Regions from separate parts of the Lysinibacillus sp. BS3 genome, predicted to be linked through region 2. Evidence: riboswitches for the same ligand, from Rfam matches in the RefSeq annotation. Region 2 holds a riboswitch; each other region holds the start of a gene.

Region 1 (3,333 bases), 970 kb from region 2:
TATCAATTCAGACAAAAGAATCTGTTACAGCGGTGGCTTTGTTATTGAAAAAGACAGGTGAACGAACAGAGAAATTAGAGTATTCTTTGACCAACATTCAAGATGAAGTTGCAGCAGGTGAAGAAAATATGTTACAAACTGAAGGCCAATTTACGAGTATATTGGGAGCCATGACAGAAGCAAAAGATCAAAATGAGTGTATGGCAACAAAAATACAAGCAATTGTAGGCATATTAAGTGAATTAGGCACTTCATTTACTGAGGTAACAAATTCAGCTGAAAAATTAGCGAGCTTTGCGCAAAATTTAAAAGGATAGACTACTAACATTTACATTCTATTTTTCATATTTTTAGACGTAATAAACACTATAGTACCTATTTAAATGTTTGTTGTGAAGTTATCGCTATAGAGAATCAATTTTATAGAGATTCAGAAAGTAAGAGCTATTTCACTGATGAAATAGCTCTATTTTTGCTAAATTTGTAAAGGGTTTAACGTAATTTTCAATGAAAAAGGATTATACTGTAGAAAGAATGAATAATAGGGGCGGTTATGATGAAAACAGTTGTTGTTTTAGGCGGCGGTATTACAGGACTATGTACAATGCATTATTTGCAACGTCAAGTGAAGGAACATAATTTAGATGTTCGTCTAGTGCTTATAGAAAAAAATACATATTTAGGAGGCAAATTATATTCAGCACATGAACAAGGTTTCATCATGGAAACGGGTGCTGATTCTATTGTAGCCCGTCATCAAGGCGTTATGGAACTCGTGCAGGAGCTTGATTTTGAGGCGGAATTAGTTTACAACGAAACAGGTATTTCTTATATTTATACGAATAATGAGTTACATGCTATTCCGGCAGATTCAACTTTCGGAATACCGATGAGTGTAGCATCCTTAGAGGAAAGTACACTTATTTCCGAGCAGGGAAAAAAAGAAGCGTTGAAGGATTTAACATTGCCAAACAATGGCTTCACAAAGGAAAGTTCTATCGGTGAATTTTTAACTTACTATTTAGGAGAGGAACTGGTGAAAAACCAAATTGCACCAGTCCTTGCAGGTGTTTATTCGGGAGATTTACATCAGCTTTCTATTGGCTCTACTTTACCGTATTTAATTGATTATAAGAATGATTTTGGAAGTATTATTAAAGGCTTTGATGCGAATCGTGAGCAATTTGTTAAAGCAGCGAACAAAAAATTTATATCCTTTAAAAATGGTTTATCTTCTTTAATTGATCGACTTGAACAAACCTTATCCGATGTAGAAATTATCAAGGGTGTTACTACACTAAATGTTCAAAAACAAGATAAGAACTACACAATTTCCTTAGCTAATGGTGAAATTATTGAGTCAGATTATGTCGTTTTAGCATTACCGAACGATACTGTACAAAATCTGCTACAGGATGAATCTTTAAACCGCTATTTTGACCAATTTACGACAGCGTCAGCGATTACTATCTATTTAGGTTTTGATGTGCCAGACGCTAATTTGCCAGCAGATGGAACGGGCTATATTGTTTCCCATAATTCAGACGTAACTTGTAATGCGGCAACTTGGACTAGTCGTAAATGGAAGCATACATCGAAAGAAAATAAATTACTTGTGCGACTCTTTTATAAGAGCATCAATCCAGCCTATGAGCAACTACGCGCCATGACGGATGAAGAATTAGCAGCAGTTGCTTTAGAAGATGTGAGAAAGAGCCTAGGAATAGAGGAGCAGCCAACCGTTGTGAATGTAACAAAATGGATTGATCAAATGCCTAAATATGATCTAGCGCATCGTGAAGCATTACAAGGATTACTACAAGAATTACATGAGAAATATCCTAATTTATCGATTGCAGGGTGCTCGTATTTTGGCGTAGGTATTGGTGCTTGCATTCAAAACGGGAAAAAAATTGGTGAAGAGCTTGCAAAGGAACTTGCCAATTTCTAAGGTTTTAAGTGGAAAAAAACTTTGTTATGTGAAATAGTCTTGACTCATTCGTCAGTAAACGATATGATTCTTTTAATTATTTAAAAAATTCATACTTAATTCTTATCAAGAGAAGCAGAGGGACTGGCCCATTGAAGCTTCAGCAACCAACTTTATTGTCAGGTGCTAAATCCAGAAGACCGTTGAGTCGAAGATGAGAAGGAACAACAATGATGAATCGTTAAAGCCTTCTTTTTTTATGAAAGAAGGCTTTTTATTATATAGAGACATAGGAAGAGAGGCTAATTTTATGGGATTGCTTGAAAGGTTAAAAACGCATGTATTGACGGCAGACGGTGCATTTGGCACAGTGCTATATGGCTATGGATTGGAGTATTGCCATGAGGAAATGAATGTTCAGAGACCCGAGTTAATTGAAAAGATTCATAGAGAATATATTGCGGCTGGTGCTGACATCATTCAAACGAATACGTACGGTGCAAATGCCATTAAATTAGCTCGCTATGGATTGGAATCACGTGTCCAACAATTTAATGAAGCTGCTATCACCATCGCAAAACGAGCAGCGGCTGATGGCGGTCAATTTGTTTTAGGAACAATTGGTGGTATTCGGGGAATTCGTAAAAGTGATGCAACCTTGGATGAAATATTAGCGACTATTGAAGAACAAGCAAGCGTCTTACTTGCAGGGAATCCAGATGGCCTTTTACTTGAAACTTATTATGATTTTGAAGAATTAACAGCAACCTTAAAGATGCTACGAGAAAAAACAAAATTGCCGATTATTGCACAAGTTTCTATGCATGAGCCCGGTGTTCTACAAAATGGGATGTCTTTAAATAATGCTCTCCATGAGCTTGAAGCTCTAGGTGCTGATATTGTTGGTGTCAATTGTCGACTAGGTCCACACCATACAATTCAGGCATTTGAAGGTGTAGAACTTCCTAATAAGGCATTTATGTCGGCCTATCCAAATGCATCACTTCTGGACTTAGAGGATGGGCGTGTCGTTTATGAATCAGAAGCTGATTATTTTGGTCGAGCGGCTGTTGAATTGCGTGATCAAGGTGTACGTTTAATAGGGGGCTGCTGTGGTACAACACCCAAACATATTGCAGCAGCAAAGAAGTATTTAGAAGAGTTATCACCGGTTCAGGAGAAGCATGCGAAGCCTAAAAAGATTGAGATTGTTCGGGAAGCGGAGCCAACAAAGTATGAGCCTCTTCATGAAAAGGTTAAACGTGAACGCTCTGTCATAGTAGAGTTGGATACGCCTAGACATTTAGAGATTGATGGGTTCCTTGAAGGAGCAAAGCAATTATATGATGCAGGTGCAGATGTAGTTATGATGGCAGACAATTCATTGGCCTCTCCACGTATTA
Region 2 (3,333 bases):
AACAATCCCTTTAAAGAAAAAACTCATTCCCTGTAGCAGCAGAGAATGAGCTTAAAAATATGAGGGGGTTTTAACTTGCTTTTGAAAGCAATTGATAACGATATTGTGCTAAAGCTTGTTGAACAAGACTAATCTCTTCTTCTGTAAAATTTGGTATTGCATACGTACGTTCCACTAATTGAAATGTACCATACTTCAAGTAAAACTCTGTCGCAGGAAGTGAGATATGGCTCACACCGTACTGTTCATATGCCTCAAATACTTCCTTTACAGTAAAGTCCTTTTCAGTAAAAACATGTTCTTGAAATGCTGTATGACCAAATACTTCCTGCCATTTTCTTTCGACTGATGTAAGAAGGTGTTGAATGGATTTATTGTTGACAAATACATGCCCTTCATTTAGCTCATATATTAGATAGGATACAATGTTTTGCGCACTATAGATGTTACCCATTTTAAACACTCCTTTATCATCAGTTTTTGGGAAGAGTAGTCACTGGCTAGGCAACTACTCTTCTATATATTCAAAAGTGGGGGAGCACTTATGAAACATTTACCTTTTAAAAAAAATTTTCGTACTGTTAACTTATTTCCTAGTATATAACATGGATTTAACAAAGTCAATAATACATATAAAATTACTTGGTATTATTTTTTATAAGGTTCTGATAATTAACGGATGCAGTAATAGATTGATGTAGCAACGTTTAACGCATTACCAAATGAGGCTAATCGAATGAGAAAATACGTTAACGTCACAACATCTTACCATTTTCTTTAAACTTTAAGCTTCTACTGTTTGTTCAGTTGTTGTAGCCTGTGTAATGGCTTGATCTAAATCAGCAATAATATCCTCTACTGCCTCTAAACCGATGGATAAGCGAATGAGCGACTCGGTTACACCAGCTTGAACTAATTCGTCTGCTGATAGTTGCTGATGAGTAGTGGAAGCTGGATGAATAATTAATGACTTTGCATCACCTACATTTGCTACATGTGAAAATAATTTCACGCTATCAATAAGCTTTCGCCCAGCTTCTCGTCCACCCTTTATGCCAAATGTAAGCACTGAACCGAAGCCATTTCTTAAATATTTTTTTGCTAACTCATGTGTCGGAAAATCTTCTAGGCCATTATAATTTACATACTCCACAGATGGGTGGTTTTGTAAATACTCAGCCACTGCCAATGCATTTTCATTGTGTTTAGGGATACGCAGATGAAGCGTTTCTAACCCTTGCAATAAATTAAAAGCAGCATCAGCACTTAATGTTGGACCAAAATCACGTAATAATTGTACACGTAGCTTTGTAGCAAAGGCAGCAGAAGCTGTATCAATTCCATAACGTAGACCATGGTAAGAGGCATCTGGTTCAGTAAAACCAGGGAATCGACCGCTAGTCCAATCAAACTTACCAGCGTCTACAACAACGCCCCCTAAAGTTGTACCATGACCTCCTATCCATTTAGTTGCTGAATGAACTACAACATCTGCGCCGTATTCAATAGGTGTAGAACCGTAAGGAGAAGCGAACGTGCTGTCAATAATTAATGGTAGACCATTATCATGTGCAATTTTAGCTACTGCTTCAATATCTAAAACCTTTAAACTTGGATTACCATAAACCTCTGCAAAGACAGCTTTTGTTTTATCAGTAATCGCTGCTTTGAAATTCTCTGGGTTTGTTTCATCTACAAAAATTGTTTTAATACCATAGTTTGGTAATGTGTTAGCAAATAAATTATACGTACCACCATATAAAGAACTAGCTGCTACTATCTCATCACCAGCTCCCGCTAGATTTAAAATGGAAAATGCGATAGCTGCTGCACCAGATGAAAGTGCTACTGCTGCTGTTCCACCTTCCAATAAAGCCACACGTTTTTCAAACACATCAACTGTTGGATTGGTAATTCGTGTGTAAATGTTCCCTGCTTCCTCTAAGGCAAAAAGACGTTGCGCATGAGCAGTGTCTTTAAATACGAAAGCAGTTGAGCGATAGACTGGAACTGTGCGAGAACCCGTCACTGGGTCTGGCTCTTGACCACCATGCAACAGCAATGTTTCTGGTTTAAAATTTGTCATTGTGTACCTCCAAATGGTTATTTTTTTACGATGGTACCGGAGATGAGGAGGATTTTTCTGTAGAAAACAAAAACCCTCTTCAGCTAAGAAGAGGGTTGCGGTTGCAAGTTTTCCTCCCCTTATCTGCCAGATCCAAGTAAGAATCTGTAGGAATTAGCACCTTAGTAAGCTCATTGCTTACTGGTTGCCGGGCATCATAGGGCCTATCCCTCCGCCGCTCTTGATAAGAGTATGAGATTCAATTTCCATCGTTGTTACACAGTATAAACATAGAGTTTTTTTCTGTCAACAAGTAAATTTTATTTTTTCCGAAACTTCTGTCTGCTCTTATACGTAATATGAACGCATACACTATTTTAGAAAAAATTTTGAGAGGAGTATTTTTATGGTAAAGGCCGTGATCATTTTTCTTATGATTGGCTATTTAATAGGCTGTATTCACGGCTCTAAAGTGGCTCAATTTTTATCGGGGGTTGATTTAAAAAAGGCTGGCCACGGTAATGCTGGTGCCTCTAATGCTACTCTTTCCCTTGGCTGGAAGTATGGCGTTTTAGTAGCCCTCATCGATATAGGCAAAGGCGTTGTCGCTATTATAGGTGCGCATTTTTATCTAGCGGACGCTATTCATTTAACAGAAGAACAAATTTGGCTGCTTACTTATATTATGGCTGCTGGGGTTATTTTAGGTCATAATTTCCCCTTCTACATGGGCTTCAACGGCGGGAAAGGAACGGCCTCCATCATTGGTATTTTACTTGCTGTTGATTGGAAGATTGGTTTATTTGCACTTATTTTATTTGTTATTTTATCCTTTGCAACAAATTATTTAATTGTAGGTGTTCTAGAATTTTATCTCGTGTTTTGTACAGCAACTTATTTATGGATTCCTGGCATTGGCCCAACCATTATAGCTCTTCTTCTTTTTGGCATAGCCATCATCCTGCACCTCGAAAATATTAAACGATTAGTCAATGGAACAGAGCCTAAAGTAACTTCTGCCTTTAAGAAAAAGAAATAATATTTAATGGATATTTTTGTATTTTTTGTGACCGTATTTTTTCTCTTTATCTACTCATATTGCTGTAAAAAACACCATTTTCACATAGATTTTTTTCTACAATAAAATAGACATATTCTTATCTCAATAAAACATTATACAGGCCGATGTTATGGATAATAATCGTCATTTTTATCGTAGAAAGGATGAGAAAATATGTCTTCACCAAAGCAAGCAGCTACAAAACTTA
Region 3 (3,333 bases), 1.4 Mb from region 2:
ACACTCCCTTTTATTTGTTTAAAATATGTTAGCGGTAAAAACCGGAATAACCTCATTTTCGTGCTAGCGTTTATCAATTTTCTCGGTAATTAAATCACCAATCCATTGAATAATAAATACGACTACTAAGATCAAAATAGTTGCCATTAATGTCACATCTTGGCGATTTCGCTGGAAGCCGTCTAAGAAAGCTAAGTTACCAAGACCACCTGCACCAATAATTCCTGCCATCGCTGTATATCCTACAAGAGCAACAGCCGTTACAGTGATACCAGAAATCAAAGCTGGTAATGATTCCGGAACCAATACTTTCCAAATAATCGTAGAAGTTTTTGCTCCCATTGAACGGGCTGCTTCAATCACACCTTTATCAATTTCACGTAACGCAATTAATACCATACGAGCATAAAACGGTGCTGCACCGATAATTAAAGCAGGTAACGCCGCATTGGCACCGCGAATTGTACCTAGTAAAAACTTCGTAAATGGAATTAATAAAATAATTAATACGATAAATGGAATGGAACGGAAAATATTAACGAGTGATCCTGTTAAAAAGTTAACGATTTTATTTGCCCATAACTGATTGGGGCTAGTTAGAAATAGAACAATACCAATGACTAACCCAAGAATAAATGTCACAACCGTTGATATAGCTGTCATGTATAAAGTTTCATAGGTAGCTTGCCACATATTTTCCCAGTCTACATTCGGAAAGAGATTAGTTAGCATTTTCAATCACCTCCGTCTGTACTTCCACTGTATTTAAATAACGAAGGGCTTCAGTGACGTTTGTCTGAGAGCCATCAATTTGCACAATCAATGTACCATATGCACCATTTTTTGTTTGCGAAATATTTCCGTGAACAATACTTACTTCTACATCAAATTGTTTCACAAGATGTGAGATGACAGGCTGTTCTGTTTTTTCACCAACAAAAATCAATTTGACAAGTTGTCCAGTTGGATAGTTTGTTTTAATTTGTGCTACCGTATCCTGTGTTTCCTTAGTGTCTGTAATTTGAGATACAAACTTCTTAGTAATAGCCGCCTGTGGGGCTTGGAAGACTTGTAATACCTCACCACGTTCCACAATTTCGCCTGCCTCCATCACCGCTACACGATGACAAATTTTGCGGATGACATGCATTTCGTGGGTAATCAGGACGATTGTTAAGCCTAAGCGTTCATTTATATCTACGAGTAAATCAAGAATGGCATCCGTTGTTTCAGGGTCGAGTGCGGATGTCGCCTCATCACATAGTAAAACCTCTGGATTATTCGCTAATGCACGTGCAATTCCTACACGCTGCTTTTGTCCCCCAGAAAGCTGGGATGGATATGCCTTATCGCGCCCTTCTAAGCCTACAAGGGCAATTAATTCCTTCACACGCGCTTCACGTTGAGCCTTTGGGAAGCCTGCGATTTCTAAAGGGAATGCAATATTTTCGGCAACTGTTCTTGACCAAAGTAAATTAAAATGCTGGAAAATCATACTTACCTTTTGTCTAGCTGCTCTAAGCTTTTGCCCTTTTATCGATGAAAATTCTTGATTGTTCACCGTTACTGTTCCTGCTGTCGGTTTCTCTAAACCGTTTAATAAACGAATCATGGTACTTTTACCAGCACCACTATAGCCGATAATGCCAAAAATTTCACCTTTATTAATAGTAAGGTTGACGTCTTTGACTGCCGTTAATTCGCCATTTGCTGTTTTGTATTTCTTTGTAATATTTTGAAGCTGGATCATAGCGAATACTCCTTTTCTCATATAGAAAACCCCTTCACTCACAGACAAGTAGAAGGGGTCACGTATGATACGTTAAACCGTTCTCTCATCTTTCAAAGAAAAATCTTTGGGTGATTTGGCACCTTTTCACATTGTGATGGTTGCCGGGCTTCATAGGGCACTTCCCTCCGCCACTCTTCATAAGAGTTCGATATATTTAATGTTTTAGTAATATATTTGATACTTTACCACGCTAGTAAAGTTCAGTCAATTGATTTTTTTAACAATTCATATAAAAATGGTACGGATTGAAAAGCATAAATCTTTTCTGTCACTTTTCCGCCATCACTGATGAGTAGACATGGAACACTTTCAATTTGATGCTCATAAGCTATGTGTTCCAAAAAGTTGATATTTGCTTTACCAATTTGTAGCTGTGGCAGTAATTGCTCAATAATGGACATCATTTTAGATGCCACTGCACACGTTCCACACATCGGTGTATATAAATAAAATGCAGTTTTCTCTCCCGACTGTTTAGCCGCTTCCCACTGCTCTATTGACCATTCTTCCATTTACTCACGCAACCTTACAAAATATATTCATTATGGATTGAAAAATGTGCACGCAGTAAGATCATTGCTAGCACTTTTCTTGGTGTCGTTTCTACTTCCTTGTATGTTGGCATTGTGCGCAGATGCTCAGCCTCTGGATAATGTCTGTCCATTAATGCACGTAGCTTATCACCAGAAGTATCTGCATCAAAAAAAGTAAATAGCTCACAGCCCTCATAGGGATCCAGTAGTTCTTCTAATTGATGCACACCAATTGTACCATTCGTACATAGTATTGTAACATTCTCATTCAAAATAGGCTCAATTTGTAGCTTATCTGAGCGCCCTTCTACTATCAAGCATTTTCCCTCGAACATTACGCCACCTCCATTTAGAGATCCCCACTTATAAGTCATTATATAACAAAAAACGCCGGTAGTTTCCGACGTTTTTCGATTATGGCTTGTCTTATTCAGCGATCATTTCTTCGTATTGCTCTGCTGTCATTAGTTTCTCAACTTCTGATGCGTCAGCAGGCTCAACAACGATCATCCATGCTTTTTCATATGGTGATTCATTAACGAATTCTGGGCTATCTTCTAAATCTGCATTTACTTCAACTACAGTACCTGAGATTGGTGCATATAATTCAGAAACAGTTTTTACTGATTCTACGCTACCGAATGGATCATCTGTTTTGATTTCGTCGCCAACTTGTGGAAGCTCAACGAATACGATATCTCCTAATTCAGATTGTGCGAAGTGAGTAATACCAATACGTACTTTTCCATCTTCTACTTTTACCCATTCATGTTCTTCAGAGTATCGTAAGTCTTTAGGTGTGCTCATGCAAAAAACCCCTCCATAAATATGTAATATATTCACTTTCAGTGTGCCATACTTCTCCTATAAATACAAGGTTTAATACGGTTATTTCCAAGCTTGCTCAAAATCTACTTCTTTAAAACCTAAAGTAACTTTTTTTCCATCTGTCACGATGGGACGTTTAATTAACATGCCATCTGAAGCAAGTAGCTCAAGCTGCTCATC
Region 4 (3,333 bases), 2.1 Mb from region 2:
GCAGAACAAACGACCTATTCGGCAATGCCTGTGTCTGTGTTCTTACAGCAAATGCAACAGCGCTGGGAGTCGAATTTTACGTCTATAAGCGGGAAATTAGAGAAATTAGAGGAAAAAGTACAGGAAGCTGAGCCTAAAGTGGTCATGCTGAAGGGCAAGGAATCCATTATCAACTATTGTCAGTCACTTCTAAAGAAGGCGAAGAAAAAAGTGATGCTGTCGATGTGGGAAGATATGTATGATGCCTTACGTGAAGATTTGCAAGAGGTGGCGCTGCATGTTCCTGTTCATGGCATTACGTTGTATGTAGGAGAGCATCTCGCCTCAATTGACCAGCATAGAGCCACACATTATACAAAAAAAGCATCTACACCGCATTGGTTTATCTTATCGATAGATGGTCAGGAAATGATTTATGGTCATTCTCCATCTACCCAAGAGACGGCCTTTATCACCAATGATCCGGTTCATATTTATTTGTTAGAGGATTATATATGGCATGATGTGCTCATCAATCGGTTAGTAAAACGTGATGATCAGGAGTTAGAAGACTGGATTGCTAAGGAGCGTAAAGCTTTTTTCTTAGAATAGTCGTATAAGGAAGGGGAGTTACTTGAAAAAATTCGTGTTGCTAGGTTTAATGAGCCTACTAATGCTAGGAGCCTGTAATGCTACACCACCTACCGATCCACCAACGATTCATGAGCTAACGGTTGTCCCAGATAATGTCCAAAAAAATATCGTTTCTAATGACAGAATACAACTATTGCATGAAAAGGATGCTCCATATTACCTTGTTTATTATTCAAAAGGGAATGTATTGGCAAGTATTACAGCTGAGGGAAATAGGCTTATTATCCAGTTAGAAGAAGGCAGCGAGCAAAGGAAAGAGGCACAACCCTATGTTTTTAAAATCACCGTCAAGAATCCTGAGCTTGATACCATTGATTTGCGAATAAACGGTCAGAGTACGCCAATTGATCGTATGACCATTATGTGATAAAAGAAACCGAAATCCCTTTGATGAGATTTCGGTTTCTTTACGTGATGCCTAATAAAAGACTTTGTCTACGTTATATTTAGAGCGGAAAGTATTAATCGCATATGTTTCGTAAATTTCACGTTCCATTGGATCTTCTACTTCATAGACTTCAATTTTGAACACTTCATCACGATGGTTTTTCATCGGAGATACATTATCCTCGAAATGTTTTTTAATACGTTGACGAATTTTACGTGCTTTCCCAACAAACAATAGCTCATTCTTGTCATTATAGAATAAGAAAATGCCGCCTTTATCTCGTGTGATTTTATGGAAGTCAATAAAACCAAAGTAAGGTGTGATCGGCACATCACCTGGTTTTAAGTCTTGTTCACGTTGACGGATTACTAGATCTGGTTTTGGAAATTCAATTTTAATCAAACTATTCACGTTCCTCTCTCTTACTAAAAGTATATGGTAACATAATTACGGCATGTTTACCATAAATTTTAAATGCAGAAACACCACATATAGCAAGCTTAGTGTACATCAAATGACCAAGGAACATGCACATGAATCACAAAATATTCTATGAATTATTGATATTCTAACTAGTTCGTGTTACAATTCAAGATAATTAAATAATCTTATCAAGAGAAGCTGAGGGATTTGGCCCGATGACGCTTCAGCAACCTCTAACAATTGTTAGAAAGGTGCTAATTCCAGCAAAGGATTTTTTCCTTTGAGAGATAAGAGTGGACGTGAAAAAAATCCTTCTCATTCTATCTCGTATGGAATGAGGAGGATTTTTTAATTTCGTTGCATTCTACGCAAGCAAGGTTTGCTAAAAGAGAGTGATTATAGAGAGGGGAAAGCAAGATGCCAATTAATATTCCGAAAAATTTACCAGCTGGAGAACATTTACGTGAGGAAAAAATCTTCGTCATGGAAGAAGATCGTGCGAAAACACAGCAAATCCGTCCATTAAATATATTAATATTAAATTTAATGCCTGAAAAAGAAAAAACAGAGCTCCAATTATTACGTTTATTGGGGAATACACCATTACAAGTCAATATTACCTTTTTGAATACAGCCACACACGAGTCTAAAAATGTGAGTAAATCCCATTTGCAGCTTTTCTACACAACGTTCAATCAGATTCGACACCGACGCTATGATGGTATGATTATAACTGGTGCGCCAGTAGAAAAAATGGCTTTTGAAGAGGTCAACTATTGGCAGGAAATTTCAGAAATTATGGATTGGTCTAAAAAGAATGTGACATCCGTGCTACATATATGTTGGGGGGCACAGGCTGCATTGTATCATCATTATGGCATTGGGAAGGTTGAGCTTTCTGCTAAATGCTCAGGCGTCTATTCCCATGTGATTACAGATTTAACTGTAGATTTGGTACGTGGCTTTAGTGATTTATTTACTGCGCCCCATTCACGCTATACATCTGTTTCGATTGACGAGGTTCGCAATCATCCAGATCTACGATTATTATCCTATTCAGAGGATGCTGGGGTATTTATTGTACAATCAAAAGATAATAAAAATATTATGATTACGGGGCATCTAGAGTATGATGCGACAACGCTAGCCGATGAATACAGTCGCGATGTGGCGAAGGGCATAGATATCGCCGTTCCTGTAAACTACTTCCCGAATGACGATCCGACACAAGTGCCGATGAATACATGGCGTGCCCATACGCATCTATTATTCTCTAACTGGTTGAACTACTATGTTTACCAAGAAACACCATATGAATGGGATTTTGTAGATGAAATCGAATATCATATTTAATTAATAAAAAGTCTAATTTCTTTTCTAGCTTAGAAGAAATTAGACTTTTTGATTGTCATTTTCTGTTTCCTGCTGAGGTGTTTCGTTATTTTGAGCCTTGGATTTACGATTGCGAATAACTACCACAATCAACAAAAGTATAGGTAATAAAATGGTGAAAATAAAGGAAAAGATTGGCCAAATTTCATTATTATAATTAGTAGAATGCACAATATCTGGATGAACAATTTGAGAAAGTCCAATAACAATTATCCCCATCGGTATAATGAGTGGGCGATGATCCTTGATCTTTAAAATTTGTGCGAGGCCAACAACGGTCGTATAGAAATACATAAATGTACGAATATATATAGACGTAATCCACATAAATGCCATAATGATTTCAATGCGCTGTAAAAAATTCCCTATAGATATTCTTTGCGCTAAGGCATAGCTAGGAAATGTCCTTGATGCAGTGTTTTCAGGACCTAATACAAGAATTGATAGGACAATCAACGTAACTAAGACGATTCCGCCAAGGATTGCCCCAATATATA

Evidence for each region. Region 2 has a riboswitch for S-adenosylmethionine ahead of AAJG31_RS11565 (O-acetylhomoserine aminocarboxypropyltransferase/cysteine synthase family protein). Riboswitches for the same ligand answer to the same signal wherever they lie in the genome.
Region 1: linked by a shared signal. The riboswitch ahead of AAJG31_RS16315 (bifunctional homocysteine S-methyltransferase/methylenetetrahydrofolate reductase) and the one ahead of AAJG31_RS11565 (O-acetylhomoserine aminocarboxypropyltransferase/cysteine synthase family protein) in region 2 are both predicted to bind S-adenosylmethionine.
Region 3: linked by a shared signal. The riboswitch ahead of AAJG31_RS18325 (methionine ABC transporter ATP-binding protein) and the one ahead of AAJG31_RS11565 (O-acetylhomoserine aminocarboxypropyltransferase/cysteine synthase family protein) in region 2 are both predicted to bind S-adenosylmethionine.
Region 4: linked by a shared signal. The riboswitch ahead of metA (homoserine O-succinyltransferase) and the one ahead of AAJG31_RS11565 (O-acetylhomoserine aminocarboxypropyltransferase/cysteine synthase family protein) in region 2 are both predicted to bind S-adenosylmethionine.

Annotation. Positions count from the first base shown of each region.
Region 1 is NZ_CP154860.1:3,306,175-3,309,507, forward strand. Features, by position in the region: gene AAJG31_RS16305 (globin-coupled sensor protein) at 1-317, shown strand, start outside; gene AAJG31_RS16310 (protoporphyrinogen oxidase) at 557-1,951, shown strand; SAM riboswitch class I at 2,051-2,151, shown strand; gene AAJG31_RS16315 (bifunctional homocysteine S-methyltransferase/methylenetetrahydrofolate reductase) at 2,241-3,333, shown strand, end outside.
Region 2 is NZ_CP154860.1:2,339,955-2,343,287, forward strand. Features, by position in the region: gene AAJG31_RS11560 (hypothetical protein) at 71-454, opposite strand; gene AAJG31_RS11565 (O-acetylhomoserine aminocarboxypropyltransferase/cysteine synthase family protein) at 785-2,086, opposite strand; SAM riboswitch class I at 2,203-2,316, opposite strand; gene AAJG31_RS11570 (glycerol-3-phosphate acyltransferase) at 2,472-3,104, shown strand; gene AAJG31_RS11575 (DASS family sodium-coupled anion symporter) at 3,300-3,333, shown strand, end outside.
Region 3 is NZ_CP154860.1:3,709,941-3,713,273, reverse strand. Features, by position in the region: gene AAJG31_RS18330 (methionine ABC transporter permease) at 64-732, opposite strand; gene AAJG31_RS18325 (methionine ABC transporter ATP-binding protein) at 722-1,750, opposite strand; SAM riboswitch class I at 1,833-1,936, opposite strand; gene AAJG31_RS18320 (thioredoxin family protein) at 1,993-2,304, opposite strand; gene AAJG31_RS18315 (hypothetical protein) at 2,319-2,660, opposite strand; gene gcvH (glycine cleavage system protein GcvH) at 2,752-3,132, opposite strand; gene AAJG31_RS18305 (arsenate reductase family protein) at 3,214-3,333, opposite strand, start outside.
Region 4 is NZ_CP154860.1:249,344-252,676, forward strand. Features, by position in the region: gene AAJG31_RS01290 (TrmB family transcriptional regulator) at 1-591, shown strand, start outside; gene AAJG31_RS01295 (hypothetical protein) at 614-1,000, shown strand; gene AAJG31_RS01300 (nucleotide excision repair endonuclease) at 1,052-1,423, opposite strand; SAM riboswitch class I at 1,627-1,738, shown strand; gene metA (homoserine O-succinyltransferase) at 1,862-2,797, shown strand; gene AAJG31_RS01310 (endospore germination permease) at 2,837-3,333, opposite strand, start outside.